DNA from 2 places in the Alcanivorax sp. NBRC 102024 genome. Region 1 is predicted to be linked to the other one. Evidence: predicted binding sites of a transcription regulator. Region 1 holds the regulator's gene; the other holds the start of a gene.
The links. Region 1 encodes sigma-54, which starts transcription at its own class of promoters, with help from an activator protein. Its sites were predicted from a motif close to TGGCACNNNNNTTGCTNT; they were not measured.

Region 1 (7,077 bases):
GCCAGCGCCACCACTTTTTCCAGGGTGGCTTCAAACAGACCGATCACGGCGGAGGCGGCCAGGGCGGTAAGCAGATTGATGCCCAGCCAGACAGCCCGACGCCGCGCCGTTTGCCAAACGGAGCCAAAGGTGTCCTCGTCCTCATCCAGACCGGCCATGCTCATCAGTGAGTGGTCCGCTTCCTCGATGATCACGTCTACCACGTCATCAATGGTAATCCGGCCGACCAGCATGCCGTCTTCGTCCACCACCGGGGCGGTTACCAGATCCTGGCGTTCAAAGATCTTGGCCACTTCGTGAGCAGGCAAGTTGGCGGGAATGGATTCGGTATCAGTGATCATGGCCTCGCGCACGGTGGTGCCGGGATCACTGATCAGAACCTTGGTCAGTGGTAACAACCCGATAAACTGATTACGGCGATTGACCACTGCCAGGTTATCGGTGGTACGAGGGATTTCCCCCCGGCGGCGCAGGTAGCGTTGCACCACTTCGAAGGTGATTTCCGGGCGGATGGTGATCACATCCGTGTTCATCAGGCCCCCGGCGGTATCCTCCGGGTAGCTCATTACCTGTTCCAGCCGGTCGCGATTCTGCTCGTCCAGGCTGGCCATGACCTGGCTGGTCACATGCTCAGGCAGCTCCTGCAGCAAGTCGGCAAGGTCATCGGTGTCCAGCTCTTCCACCAGAGAGACCAGCTCATCAGTGCTCAGGTTGCGCAGTAGCTCAACCCGCACTTCCTCACCCAGATACTGGAGAACCTCGCTTTCCTGGTCCTTGCTGAGCAGTTGCCAGAGAATCTCCCGTTCCCGGGGCGGAAAGGATTCCAGCAAATGCGCCGCTTCCGCACCGGGGAGATTGTTGAACAACTGTCGCACCTGCGTATAGGTGCCGCTGGACAAGGCGCGGTTGATGACTTTGTGGTGCTGTTGACTACGGCTGGTATCGGCGGGCATGGAATATAATGAATAGTTAATAGTGAATAATGAATAACTCTCTGGATGGTACCCCAAATCCTGCGCTATTAATTATTCATTATTAATTATTCATTGCCTTTTACTCTTCTTCATCAAAGCGGCGGGCGAACAGGTCGGTGAGTTCGTCCATGGCGGCGGCTTCATCATTGCCTTCCACCTGGAAAACCACGCTGCTGCCTTTGGCGGCGCCCAGCATCAAAAGGCCCATGATGCTTTTGGCATCGATGGGTTTGCCGTTATGAATAACGTGGATGCGGCTCTCGTATCGCGATGCCACACTGACCACCTTGGCGGCGGCGCGGGCATGAAGCCCGAGTTTGTTGATGATATCCAGTTTTGTTTCGATCATTGCGCGGCTGAGGCCTTAATCCAGTTCGCGGTGGCGTACCTGCAGGGTGGTGCCCTCATCACGCAGCCGTTTTGCCAGTTGCTCGGTGATAAACACCGAGCGATGGCGACCGCCGGTACAGCCAATGGCCACCGTCACATAGCTGCGGTCGCTCTCGGCGAAAGCCGGCAGCCAACGTCTCACGAAGTGATGGATGTCCTCCAGCATGTCGTGGCTGGCCTGGTGTTCCTTGAGGAAATCGATGATGGCTTCATCGCGCCCGGTAAAGGGGCGAAGATCTGCGCGCCAGTGGGGGTTAGGCAGTACCCGTACATCAAACACCAGGTCGGCATCATTGGGCAGGCCATTTTTGAATCCGAAGGACTCAAGCTGAAGGGAGAGGGCGGCGCTGCGATTGGCGACCCGCTCACGCATCAGATTGCGAAGGCTGTGTACGTCGTAATTGCTGCTGTCGATCACCAGATCGGCACGCAAGCGGATGTTGGCCAACAGCTCCCGTTCATGCTGGATGGCGGATTCCAGTGAGCCCTGTTGCGCGCCGAGGGGATGCCGGCGGCGGGTGGCACTGAAGCGTTTCAGCAGAGTGCTGTCGTCCGCATCCAGATAAATGATTTCGGTCTTGACCTGCTGCTGATGCAGCGCATCCAGAATGGCGTCAAAAGCCAGCAACTGGGTAGGCAGGTTGCGGGCATCAATGCCTACCGCCGCCCGCTCAATGGGCAGCTCTCCCTGGCTCAGCTGCTCTGCAAGAGTGGGCAACATGCCTGCCGGCAGGTTGTCGACGCAATAGTAGTTCTGGTCTTCCATGGCCTGCAGGGCCGTGGTCTTTCCCGAGCCGGAGCGGCCGCTGATGATGGTGAGTTTCATGGCTGCACCGCGCCTCTGTCATACACCACACGCAGGCATCCACGGTCAGCAGAGGAGGGGCGGTGGCTCTGACGCACTATGCCCGAAAGCTTGATGGGTAATGTCATGATGCCAGTCGCAGCTCCGCTTCGGATTCCACGGCAGTGTGATACAGGTGGTGATTGTCCTTGCTGAGTCGCAGCTCGGCACGGTAGTCGTCGTCGTTGAACAGGGAGGCCAGGTGGCTGAGGGTTTTCAGGTGCTGTTCCGGGTTTTCCTGGGGAACGAGCAACACAAACACAAGATCCACGGGGCGACCGTCAACGGCATCAAAATCGATGGGAGTGGACAGTTTCAGCAGCAGCCCGATGGGTTGCTGGCAGTGACCGAGACGACAGTGAGGAATGGCGATGCCTTCGCCGATGCCCGTGGAGCCCAGCTTTTCCCGGGCTACCAGGGCGTCGAAGACCTCCTGTTCGTTGAGGCTGTCGCAGCCGGCCGCAGCCAGCTGCGCAACCTGGTCCAGCAGCTGTTTCTTGCTGCTGGCCTGCACCTGATTATGGGTGCGTGCTTCGGTGAGTAGTTCGCGAACTCGCATAATTGTCGCTTTGGGGTCAGTGGCCGTGCTTGTGGCTGACGGCCTTTTCCTTGTGTTTGAGAATCTGGCGGTCGAGCTTGTCCGTCAGCTTGTCGATGGCAGCGTACATGTCCACTGCCTCAGCGGTGGCGAAGACGTCAGCCCCGGAGATATGGATAGTGGATTCCGCCTTGTGGGTCTTGGGTTCCGGGGAAAGAATCACCTGGACACTGGTAATCTGGTCGAAATGCCGTTCAAGACGGGAAAACTTGTCTCCCACATAGGCTCGCAAAGCGTCGGTAATTTCCAGGTGATGACCGCTGATATTAATTTGCATGTCTGGCTCCTTTACCTGCTCTTGGGCCGTCCCGGCGCCTACACCAAACGCTTGCGGGCGCTGGATGACGGTATTCTCATCGCCTCTCTGTACTTGGCGACTGTCCGGCGCGCCACGTTGATTCCCTGCTCATTCAGCAAGCTTGCCAGCTTGTTGTCGCTGAGCGGCTTGCGGGGATTCTCTGCAGCGACCAGCTTCTTAATAATGGCACGAATAGCGGTGGAGGAACACTCACCGCCGCCGTCTGTTCCCACGTGACTTGAGAAGAAATATTTCAGCTCAAAGACGCCGCGGGGTGTCATCATGTATTTCTGGTTGGTGACCCGACTAATGGTCGATTCGTGCATCTCGACGGCATCGGCAATGTCGGCCAGAACCAGGGGTTTCATGGCCTCCTCCCCATAATCGAAGAAGTCTTGCTGGACTTCAACAATACGGGTGGCCACCTTCAGCAGGGTGTCGTGGCGGCTTTGCAGGCTCTTGATGAACCACTTGGCCTCCTGCACGCAGTTGCGCAGGTACTGACCATCCTCTCCCCCGGCTTTGCGGGCCATGGCGGCGTACTGCTGCTGCAGGTTGACCTTGGGCAGCACCTCCTCGTTCAGGCTCACCTGCCAGTGGCCCTGGTGCTGGCGCACGATCACGTCCGGGACCGCGTAATCCACCTGGCTTTCCCCGATCTGCTCACCGGGGGCAGGATCCAGAGTGCGCAGCAGGGAGAGGGCATCAAGCAGATTTTCCTCGCTGATCTGCAGGACCCGCCGCAGGGCGGCATAGTCGTGTTTTTCCAGTAGCTCCAGATGCCCCAGCAGGGCCAGGGCATACTCCAGGAAGGGAGTGTCCGTGGGCAGTTGGCGCAGCTGCACGCGCAGGCAGTCGGCCAGATCGAGACTGGCCACGCCCACCGGATCAAATTGCTGCAGGCGATGCTGCACCGCCAGTACCTCATCGGCTTCCAGTTCATCGCCTTCGGTGAGCAGGTCCTCTTGAGCATTCATCATCGCCACGATGTCGTCCACGGACACGGTCAGGTAGCCGCGATCGTCCAGGGATTCGATGATGGTCATGGCGATAATGCGGTCCACATCGCTCATGGGAGTCAGGTTCAGTTGCCAGAGCAGGTGGTCCTGCAGGTTGCCGGCCACACTATGGCGTTGCTGCCAGTCGTCGGCATCGTCGGGAAGGGCGGCGGAGGCGCTGCTGGTCTGGCCGGAATAGACATCGTCCCATTCCGTTTCAATGCCTGGTTCGTCGTCCACGAACTCTTCCAGGGCATCTTCCCGTTCGGTATCCAGCTCCTGCTCGTCCTGACGGTCTTCGTCAGTGTCAGGCAGGGATTCGTCGCCAAAATCGTCAGCCAGCTCCAGCAACGGATTGCTTTCTACTGCCTGCTGAATTTCCTGGCGCAGGTCCAGCGTGGACAGCTGCAAGAGGCGAATGGCCTGCTGCAGCTGCGGTGTCATGGTCAGCTGCTGGCCGATTTGTAGTTGTAGGCTTGGCTTCATACTGCTCAGGCTGATTGGTCCCCAAAACCTGAGAATAACAGCCTATCTATAAGGCAAGCAATATTTGTGCCAATGGTGGTTCTGTGCTAGGGGAGGCAATTAATAGTTAATAATGAATAATTAATAACGTCGCGGAATAGCTTGTCTTTTTTTCAAGGTAAGAGGCCGCGCTCATGCTTTGGGCGCGGCCTAATCGCTTGCAAACAGTGCAATCGGCTGTCGCGTAGCTATTAATTATTCATTATTAACTATTAATTGCCTTTTACAGCCTGAAATCCGCCCCCAGATACACATCCCGCACCTGTTGGTTGCCCAGAATGGTGTCTGCATCGCCGGAGGCGATGATATGGCCGGCGCTGACGATATAGGCGGTATCGCAGATATCCAGCGTTTCACGCACGTTGTGGTCAGTGATCAGTACACCAATACCGCGCTCTTTCAGGTGGCGAATGATGCCCTTGATGTCGTTCACGGAAATCGGGTCCACGCCGGCGAAAGGCTCATCCAGCAGAATGAAATCCGGGTCCGTGGCCAGGCCGCGGGCAATTTCCGCCCGGCGCCGTTCGCCGCCGGACAGGCTCATGCCCAGGGAATCGCGAATGTGGGTGATATGGAATTCCTTGAGCAGGCTTTCCATGCGCTCGTGACGTTCCGCCTTGCTGAGATCCTTGCGGGTTTCCAGGATCGCCATGATGTTCTCTTCCACGGTCAGGCGGCGGAAGATGCTGGCTTCCTGGGGCAGGTAGCCGATGCCGCGCTGGGCGCGACCATGCATGGGCAGATGGGTGATGTCTGCGTCGTTGATGTCGATGCGCCCGGCATCGGCTTCCACCAGGCCTACGATCATGTAGAAGCAGGTGGTCTTGCCGGCACCGTTGGGCCCGAGCAGGCCGACGATCTGGCCGGCTTCCACATCCAGGGACACATCTTCGATGACCCGGCGGCCCTTGTAGCTTTTTGCCAGGTGGTGGGCGCGTAAATGGCTCATGGGGTGTTTGGCTCCGCCTCGGGGGAGGGCGCCACAGGCGCCTCGCCGTTTGCATTGTCGTCTGCCGGTGGGGCTTGTTCGGTGCCAGGAGTCTGGTTCTCGGCGGGGATCACCAGTCTCACTCGCTTGTCGCCTTCACTGCTGGCGTCGACTCGCTTGGAGTCCAGGCTGTATTCCACCCGGGCGCCCTCGAAAGTGTTGCCCAGATGTTCAATGTAGGCATCACCGGTGAGCACCAGGGTGCGTTTGCGGATGTCGTAGACCAGGTTGTTGGCGTGGGCCTGCAGGTCCTTGCCTTCTTGCATGCGTACCGGGGTGCCGGAGGCCTCCACGCGAGTCAGTTCGCCATTACGGGTAAACAGGCGCATTTCATCGGCAAACAGTTTGCGCTTGCCCTGTATCAGCTCCACATTGCCGCGATACAGGCCGCTGCCAGCGTCCTGCTCAAAGCGCCCGGAATCAGCGGTGACAGACACGGGCATTTGCGCAGGCGCCGCCAACGCCGTCACCGGCAGGGCAGCGGCAAGGGCGATGGTTCTAAGAAGCCGGTGCGTCAAACTCACTCTTTACTCCTTTTTCAAGGGTCAGGATGCCCTTGTCGAGATCGGCCTCCAGCGCTCCCGCGCGGGTGGTGCCGGATTCAAATTCCAGGTCCACATTGTCGGGAGAGCTGGCGATGTTGGTGTCGCTGTAAAAGCGCAGCTCCTGGGTATCCAGGGTAATCTTCTGTTGCTGGTTCCGGGCTTTCACGTCGCCGGAAAATACGATCAGGTCGCCATTTTCCTTGACGACGCCCTGCTCGCTAACGATGGTCCAGCTGCCCTTGTCGTTGGCCATTTCCAGCTCCGGTTCCTGCATCTCCGTGAGTGGATTATGGTCGTACTGTGTCAGGGTTTTGGCGGTCAGATAGTACTGGAGACGGCCGTCCTCTTCACTAAAAGCCCGCGCCGTAATGTCTTTGGCAACAATGGCTGGTGCCGTGAGGATGCCATCCTCCTGCCCGGGGAGAGTGTCATCCCACTCGTGGAGCGTCATCAGCATCACCAGTCCCAGCATCAGGACACCGGTGGCGCTGAGCAGGCCCTGGCGCTTCATGCCGGGCTCCGCTGTGTCAGGATGGCGTCGCAAATTTCCCGCACCGCGCCCTCGCCGCCACGCCGTTCGGTAATGTGGTTGGCGGCCGCCTTGGCGCAATCATGGGCATTGGCCGGGGCAAAGCTGAGCTGGGCCCATTCCAGGGCGCTCACGTCTGGTTCGTCATCGCCGGCATAGCCGGTTTCGCTGGCGGCAATACCCAGCTGGTTCGCCAGGTCGGCCAGGGCGACACCCTTGTCCTCGCGGCCCTGAATCAGATGGTTAATGCCCAGGTCGGCGGCGCGTTTGGCCACCATGGGAGTGTTGCGGCCTGTGATGATGGCCAGGGTCACGCCGCTGGCGGCCAGTTTCTTCAAGCCGTGGCCGTCCAGGGTGTTAAAGACTTTGAGGGTCTCGCCGTCCGGGC
Region 2 (7,077 bases), on a different contig from region 1:
TTCATCTGGCAGCCGTGGGTCTGAATAAAAAGCTTGCGTGCCAAGGGGCACCTCCATCATTGGGTTGTCAGCCGCTTTGGCTTGCCTAACCCTCGAATAGCGTCAAAATGGGCGCGGATTATACCAACCGGAGAGATCATGCGAAAACTGCCGTACCTTCTACCGTATCTCCTGCCTCTGCTACTGGCCTTTCTGCTGGCCGGCTGTGGCAAGCAGGAAAGTGACTTGCCTGTGAATACCCGGCTGGGGGGTGAGTTTACACTGACTGACCAGAACGGCGAGCCTTTCAGTCAGGCAGCGCTCAACGGTAAGGTAACGATCCTGTTTTTTGGCTACACCCACTGTCCGGATATCTGCCCGGCGGTATTGGCCCGGGTCGCCCAGGTGTACCGGCAGCTGCAAGAAGCCGGGGAGGCGGATCAGGTCCAGCCGGTCTTCATCACTTTTGATCCAGAGCGTGATACGGCAGCGCATCTTAAGGAATACCTGCCCTGGTTCAAGGCGAACATCATCGGCCTCACCGGCAGTCTGGAGGAGATCCGCCAGGTGGCCAAACAGTACGGCGTGGTGTTCATCAAGGATCAGCAAGAACAGGATTATCTGTTCACCCACAGTGACTATATTTACCTGCTGGACGACCAGGGTCGGGTGCGCAAACTGTACCCGGCGGATTTCACGATTGATGAGGTGGTAAAAGATGCCAAGAGCCTGCTTTAAATTCGCCCTGGTGGCAGCGGTGCTTGCCCTTGCGGTGCCTGCCCACGCGGAGCTGACCTTCAGCGACCCCTGGCTGCGTGCAGTGCCCCCGGTTTCGCCGGCCATGGCGGGGTATGTGACCCTGAACAATGACGGGGAGGAGCCCGTGACCATCACCGGCGTGAGTACCCCGGCCGCCGGTCACACCATGCTGCATGACATGGAAAGTACCGGTGATGGCAGTCGCCGGATGGTGCATCTACACCACCTGGAAATCCCGGCGAGAGAGAGTGTCAGCCTGGCGCCGGGAGGCAAGCACCTGATGCTGATGAAGCTCACCGAGGTGCCGGCCCCCGGAGAAACGGTGGAGATCTGTTTTCACCTGAAAGGCGGGAAAGATGCCTGCACTGGCTTCCCGGTTATACGCCAGTCCCAAACTGACGGTTGAACCGGGTTCCGTTTTGCGGATAATCCCATGCTTTATTCGTAGTTTTTGCATAACCGGAACGACTATAAAAGCATGGGGAACCTATGAAAAAGGCATTATCCGCGATGCTGGGTGCCACCCTGAGTGCAAGCCCACTCTGGGCCCAGACTCCGGAAAGTGATCTCCAGCAGCGGCTGCTGGATTATGAGCAGCGCCTGGAACAGCTCGAAAAACAACAATTCGACAATACCCTGGACGATGCCGCAGACCGGATCCGCATCAACGGCTTCCTGTCCGCCGGCGTGTCCCGGGCGGAGCTGGAGACGACCTCGGGCTCTGCCAGCTATATCGATGGCGCCGATGACACCTGGAGCCATGATTCCCTGACCCGTGCCGGGGTCCAGTTCAACGCCAGGCTCAGCGACCGGGCAGAGGCCGTGGTTCAGCTGTTTGCGTCCGGCGCTGACGAATTCAATGCGGAATTGCAGTGGGCCTATCTGGATTACCAGTTCAGTGACGCTGTCAGCGTGAAAGCCGGGCGCATCGTGGCGCCGTTCTACATGCACTCCCAATACATCGATGTGGGCTATGCCTACCCGTGGGTCAGCCTGCCCGCGGAGGTGTATCAGCTGGCACCGGTAAAAACCATGGAGGCGGTGGAGGCTTCCTGGCGTTTTACCACCGGGCCGGTTTCGCATCGCCTTTCCGGGTTCTGGGGATCCAGTACCGTGGACGGGGGAGACCGTGTGGCCAACGCCCAGTTTCAGGCCGACGATCTGAGCGGCCTGAACTTCACCAGCTACTGGCGTAACTGGACGCTGAGAGCGGCCTACAGTGCCGCGGATGTGTCAGTCAGCCAGGATGATCTGGCAGCCGCCGGTGTCCCCCCGGTCCTGGGCCTGTCCTTTGATGAGGTGTACACCTATTTTGCCGGCCTGGGCCTGCAATACGATGATGGCAGCTGGTTCTTTTCCGCAGAAAAAGCGCGACTGGATTTTGGCAACTGGTATCCCAGCAGCGAGAGCGGCTACGTCACCGTCGGCAAATATCTCGGCAAATGGATGCCCATGGTGACCTGGGCCGAAGTGAATCCCCGTGATCTGGATCGCAGCCTTCCCGCTGCCCTGAATAACGGTCTGGCAGAGCAGCAGAAAAGCTGGACTGGCGGTTTGCGCTACTCCCTCAGTGAGGCCATCGCCCTGAAAGGGGAAGTCAGCTACTACTACGATTTTTCCGATAGTGAGGTAAGCACTTCCGGTTTCTTTGTTACCGAGGGTGCACCGCTTGAGGATGACCACGCCACAGTGATTCGTCTCAGTGCCGATCTGGTTTTTTAAGGAGGAATGATCATGAAAAGAATAATGTTCTCATTGCTCCTGATGCTGGCAACCACCGTTCAGGCGGACCCGGTGGTGGTGGTGTCTGCCAACAGCAGTCTTGGGGCGCTGACACAGGATGAAGTCCGGCAGATCTTCAATGGCCAGGCCCGTCGGGTTTCCGGTGTCTCGGTGAAGCCGCTGGATTTGCCATCGCGAGGCGACGCCCGGGAGGCGTTTTACCAGCAGGTGCTCGGCAAGAGTGCGGAGCAGATGAAAAGCTACTGGGCACGAATGATTTTTACCGGCCGGGGCATGCCGCCCAGGGAAGTCTCCAGTGAACAGGAGATGGTTATGCTGGTAGGCAGTAACCGGAATTTTGTTGGCTACCTGGATGCCTCACAGGTAACCCCGGACCTGAAGGTGGTGTTCCGGCCCTGACGTTTTCTGTTGTTGTTCACAGACCCCTTGCCCGCCTCATCGGCGGGCTTTTTTTATGGTCGTATCCGCCCCGGGCTCAGTGGCACCCTACGCTATTGGCGGCGGTCAGGGGTTTACAGTCGGGGCCCTGTTATCCGGAAGAAACTCCGGGGCAAGCCAGCGCCAAAATGACAGAGATCCCCCTGCAGCGGTCGGTCCTCTTTCCTACCCATGTTTGAGACTTCGCCTCTGCTGTGCTTTGTCGACACCTCATAAACTGCGTCAATGCGCTATTTACTGATCGTCTACCTGCTTCTTGTTCCTGTGAGCCTGTGGGCGGATTGTCGAGGCCTGGCTCCCGCCCGTGGTGTACCCGCTCCGGCAGAAAATGAATGGAATCTGGCGACGCTGAACCTGTGGCGGCTTCGTGATATCCGCAAAGACAGCCATCTGGATAAACCGCTTTCTTCTGCTGTGCTGGAGAGGCGATTAGAGGCGCTGGCAGATTTCATCGCCGGCCCCTTGCGGGCGCCCCATATGCTGGCTGTTCAGGAAGTGGAAAACCGTCAATTACTGGCGGCGCTGGTAGAGCGACTTGCCCGGTACGGTTGGCGATACCGCGTCGTTCTGAAAGAGGGCAATGATCCCTCCGGCATGGATGTGGGCCTGCTCTATCGTCAGCCGGTGCAGATTGCCTCGGCGAAAAGCCTGTTTGCGGAGCAGGACTTTCACAACCACGCACTGTTTTCCCGTCCGCCCTTGCACGTGACGGTGCATGCGCCTCGGCAGTTGCAGCTGGTTGTGGTGCACCTGCGCAGTGCGCGAGGTCTGCAAAAAGCGCAGGTCCAGGAAAAAAGGCAGAGCCAGGCGGCGTTGCTGGCCAACTGGGTCACTAAGCAGGATGGACCGCTCATTGTCGCCGGTGACTTCAACAGCACCTGGGATGCCGGGCGGCTCTCTGCCAGCTATGCGCGTTTTGCGGAATCCGGTCTGTTCAATCTGTGGCAGCTTATGCCGGAACCGGAGCGCTACAGCTTTCGTTATCGTTGCCAGCCACAGGCGCTGGACCATATCTGGGTGTCACGGGAGGCGAAAAAGGCAGTCTCCAGAACGGCGGTAACCCGGGGTAATGCGGGTCGCTATCACAGCTTGTACGGCAGTCAGGGCGTGACGCCAGTGTCTGATCATGATGCGGTGGTCGTGTACTTTACTGGGGGGAGATAAAACGGCAGGTCTGGCGTGTTGCCTGGAGCGTAACGGATGTTCCGTGGAAACGAAAAAGACGCCGCGGGGTTGCTTGCGTGTTTGCGAGGACCAGGGAGAGCCCCGCGGCGTTAAACAGTGGGCGGCATGCGCCGCCCGTGTTCTTGGTGCTTACAGTGCGAACTCGTAGGAAACGCTCATCACCAGATCGTCGTCGTAGGTGTCGTCTTCTTCCTGATCAACGATCTTGGACAGGGTGAAGGTGAACTGATCGGTAACGGCGTAGCTCAGATCCAAGTGAGTGTAGTCACTGTCGTCAGCTTCAAAGTCATAGAAGCCCACGGTGGCGGAGTACTTGTCGTAGCCGTAACCCACAGCGAAGTAGTCGCTTTCGTAGTCTTCATCGCCACCCTTGCCGGAATTACCCACACCGATGTAAGCATCAGCGCTCAGGCCGGCAAAGCCAACGCCCAGGTGAACTTCCTGGAAGTCAGCACCGGATGCAGGGTTGTCACCTGCGGTGCCGCCAGCGGTGTAGTTGTAGTCGATGTAGCTGATGTCGTAGCTCAGACCTTCGAACTCACCACCGAAACCGGCGTACAGGTCGTACTCGGTGTCGTCGGTTTCAGAAGAGGCCCAGGCACCAGCGTACAGACCGGACGTGTGGGAGTAGTCAACGCTACCGTATACCGCAGCACCGTCAGTCAGCTGCTGACCACGCCACAAGTACTGGCTGGACGCACCCAGGGTACCACTGACTTCAGCAGCAGCGATGGCCGGAGCCAGGCTGGCAGCGACGATGGAAGCGGCCAAAACGGTTTTCTTCAGACCAAATACGTTTTTCATGTGCAACCCTCTTAACAAGTCTAATTCGTTCAATGTGCGCTGGTGACGCACCGCCTTTTCGGCTCGCATTAGATATTGCAGAGAGCGTGCCAACTATTTTTTGTTGATAAAAAACAGTGGCTTGATGATTGTTGGGGGGAAAAAAGCGGGTTTCACAAAGGGGAAACAGAGAATGCGGTGCGCGAAATTGGTGCCGCGCACCGCATTGGTGCGCCCGTTATGGGCACTGCCAGTCAGTTTGCACCGCATCGACGCTGTTGCCAGCGGCATCCTTTAATGACAGACCGCACTGACCCTTGTCGTAGACAAAGTGCGCCTGGTACTCGCCACCGGCCTGGGGAGAAAACTGCAGGGCGACACGACAGCGGTCCCGGCTGTTGTCCGCCTGGCGTCGATTGTAGATCACGCCAATGCGGGTGGCGGGGGCCGCCTCGACCGTTGTTGTGACCTCCGGGCTTTTCTTCATGGTTTCCAGCAGTTCGTCCAGTGCACCACCGCTGATCGGGCTTTGCGACAGGGCATAGTCGGTGGATTGGAAGCCCTTGCCGGGCACACAGACGACGGGCTGGGCGGCGGTATCGTTGCTGGTGAAGGTAACCTGGGCGGTCTCGCCAGCGGTGGGTTCCTGGTAATTGAGATGCTGACAACCGGCCAGCAGGGCCAGAGGGGCGAAAATCAGGGCTTTCATGATGTGTCCTTATCAGGGCGTTTGGCAAAGTGTATGTCAGCCGGACGGCAGACCCAATGGGGTTTCTGTTGCAAGGTCGGGGCCATGAATTGCCAGCGAGCCCAGCGAGGGGGCAACAGTAACGATGGGATCAGTGTGTGTCACCGAACCAGTGGCTGATCGCCTCCCGGGTCAGTGCAGGTTTTTCCCGGTTGGAGGGTAACCAGTTGCCGGCGTTGGCGGTCATGGCGGTGAGAAACTCGAACAGGGGCAGGTGCTGGCGCAATACCCGGTGGTGCCGGTGGCCGATGACCGGGTTGAAATAGCCAAAGAAATCCAGCATCTGCCGGGGATTCTTGCGCACCCAGAGCCAGGAGCCCATTTCCAGGGTAAAGGGCAGGAAGGTGTGTTGCGGTGCCCGATCCTGGGCATCGTCGTAGAGATAATCCCAGAGATCGCCATGGGTGGTGTAGTTCACCGACTGGGGCTCGATCAGGTAGGGGTGATGATGGGGATAGGTGTCTTCGAAGTGTTGTTTGAGCCGGTACACCTCACCGATGTGGGGAATAGGGCGATGACTGCGGGCGTAGCAGCACCAGATACGGTCCCGACGACCAAAGCCGCTGTGGCAATCCACGCTCATGGCAAAGGGAGCTGGCATCAGTTTTTCCCGAACCACGCGCACCAACGCCTGGGCTTCCGCTTCCATGGGGGCACCACTTTTTCCCCGATACCAGGGCAGGTGTCGACTGATGCGGTGGCCGCCCACCAGAAAAGGCACCCGGCCCATGGCATCGATGGGCGCGTTGCGCATCAGGTCCACGCCATTGGGGTTGCTGCGGGTGCGCTTCCAGATGCCACCCGGGTTGATCATGGGCATGAATACCAGACGCACCTGCTCCAGCCGGCGATGGAGCTGGTCGTCCCACTGCAAACGATGAATCAGGCTGTGCAGCCAGGACATCAGCACCTGGCTGCCGATCCGCTCCACCCCATGCACGCCGCCAAAAAAACCGATCACCGGCACGCCGGGAGAGGTGCTGCCCATTTCGATCACCCGCACCGGCAAGGACAGCTCACCCATGGGCACCTCATGAACCGTGGACACCCGCAGATGGCGTTCACCATGACGAATCAGGGCATCCAGATGCAGAAGCTCGGGCAGATGGCGTTGCAGCAGGTAGAGGGTGTCTTCCATAGGCGGGGGTGGGGACAGGCAAAGAGAATTACACAGGGTAACGACGGCAGATAACAGGAATGTGACGATGCCTTGCCTGCATGTTATCACCTGGGTATCTACGCTACGGAGCCGCTGTAGGAGCGGATCTTGAGCCGCGAACCTCGCGAAGCGAGGAAATCGACCGAAGGGCGATCAGGGATTTCCGGGCTCGACAGGTGTCTTTAGAAGGAGCCGGTGGTTACCTGGTACATTTCCTTCGCTGTCGCTCGGATTCGCACCTCAAGAGGTGTTATTCGCTGCGCTCACCCCTACGGGGCCGCCC

Region 2: a site for sigma-54 is predicted at 4,983-5,000, ahead of A0251_RS13965 (TorF family putative porin). Genes of this name have one in related genera too.

What each region holds. Positions count from the first base shown of each region.
Region 1 is NZ_BDAS01000005.1:95,606-102,682, forward strand. It holds gene mgtE (magnesium transporter) at 1-953, opposite strand, end outside; gene A0251_RS09885 (HPr family phosphocarrier protein) at 1,054-1,323, opposite strand; gene rapZ (RNase adapter RapZ) at 1,339-2,190, opposite strand; gene ptsN (PTS IIA-like nitrogen regulatory protein PtsN) at 2,294-2,767, opposite strand; gene hpf (ribosome hibernation-promoting factor, HPF/YfiA family) at 2,784-3,083, opposite strand; gene A0251_RS09905 (RNA polymerase factor sigma-54) at 3,122-4,588, opposite strand; gene lptB (LPS export ABC transporter ATP-binding protein) at 4,851-5,576, opposite strand; gene lptA (lipopolysaccharide transport periplasmic protein LptA) at 5,573-6,139, opposite strand; gene lptC (LPS export ABC transporter periplasmic protein LptC) at 6,114-6,671, opposite strand; gene A0251_RS09925 (HAD family hydrolase) at 6,668-7,077, opposite strand, start outside.
Region 2 is NZ_BDAS01000009.1:124,258-131,334, reverse strand. It holds gene miaB (tRNA (N6-isopentenyl adenosine(37)-C2)-methylthiotransferase MiaB) at 1-44, opposite strand, end outside; gene A0251_RS13990 (SCO family protein) at 139-717, shown strand; gene A0251_RS13985 (copper chaperone PCu(A)C) at 698-1,144, shown strand; gene A0251_RS13980 (hypothetical protein) at 1,228-2,460, shown strand; gene A0251_RS13975 (hypothetical protein) at 2,473-2,880, shown strand; gene A0251_RS13970 (endonuclease/exonuclease/phosphatase family protein) at 3,145-4,083, shown strand; gene A0251_RS13965 (TorF family putative porin) at 4,234-4,908, opposite strand; gene A0251_RS13960 (hypothetical protein) at 5,126-5,596, opposite strand; gene A0251_RS13955 (M14 family zinc carboxypeptidase) at 5,727-6,773, opposite strand.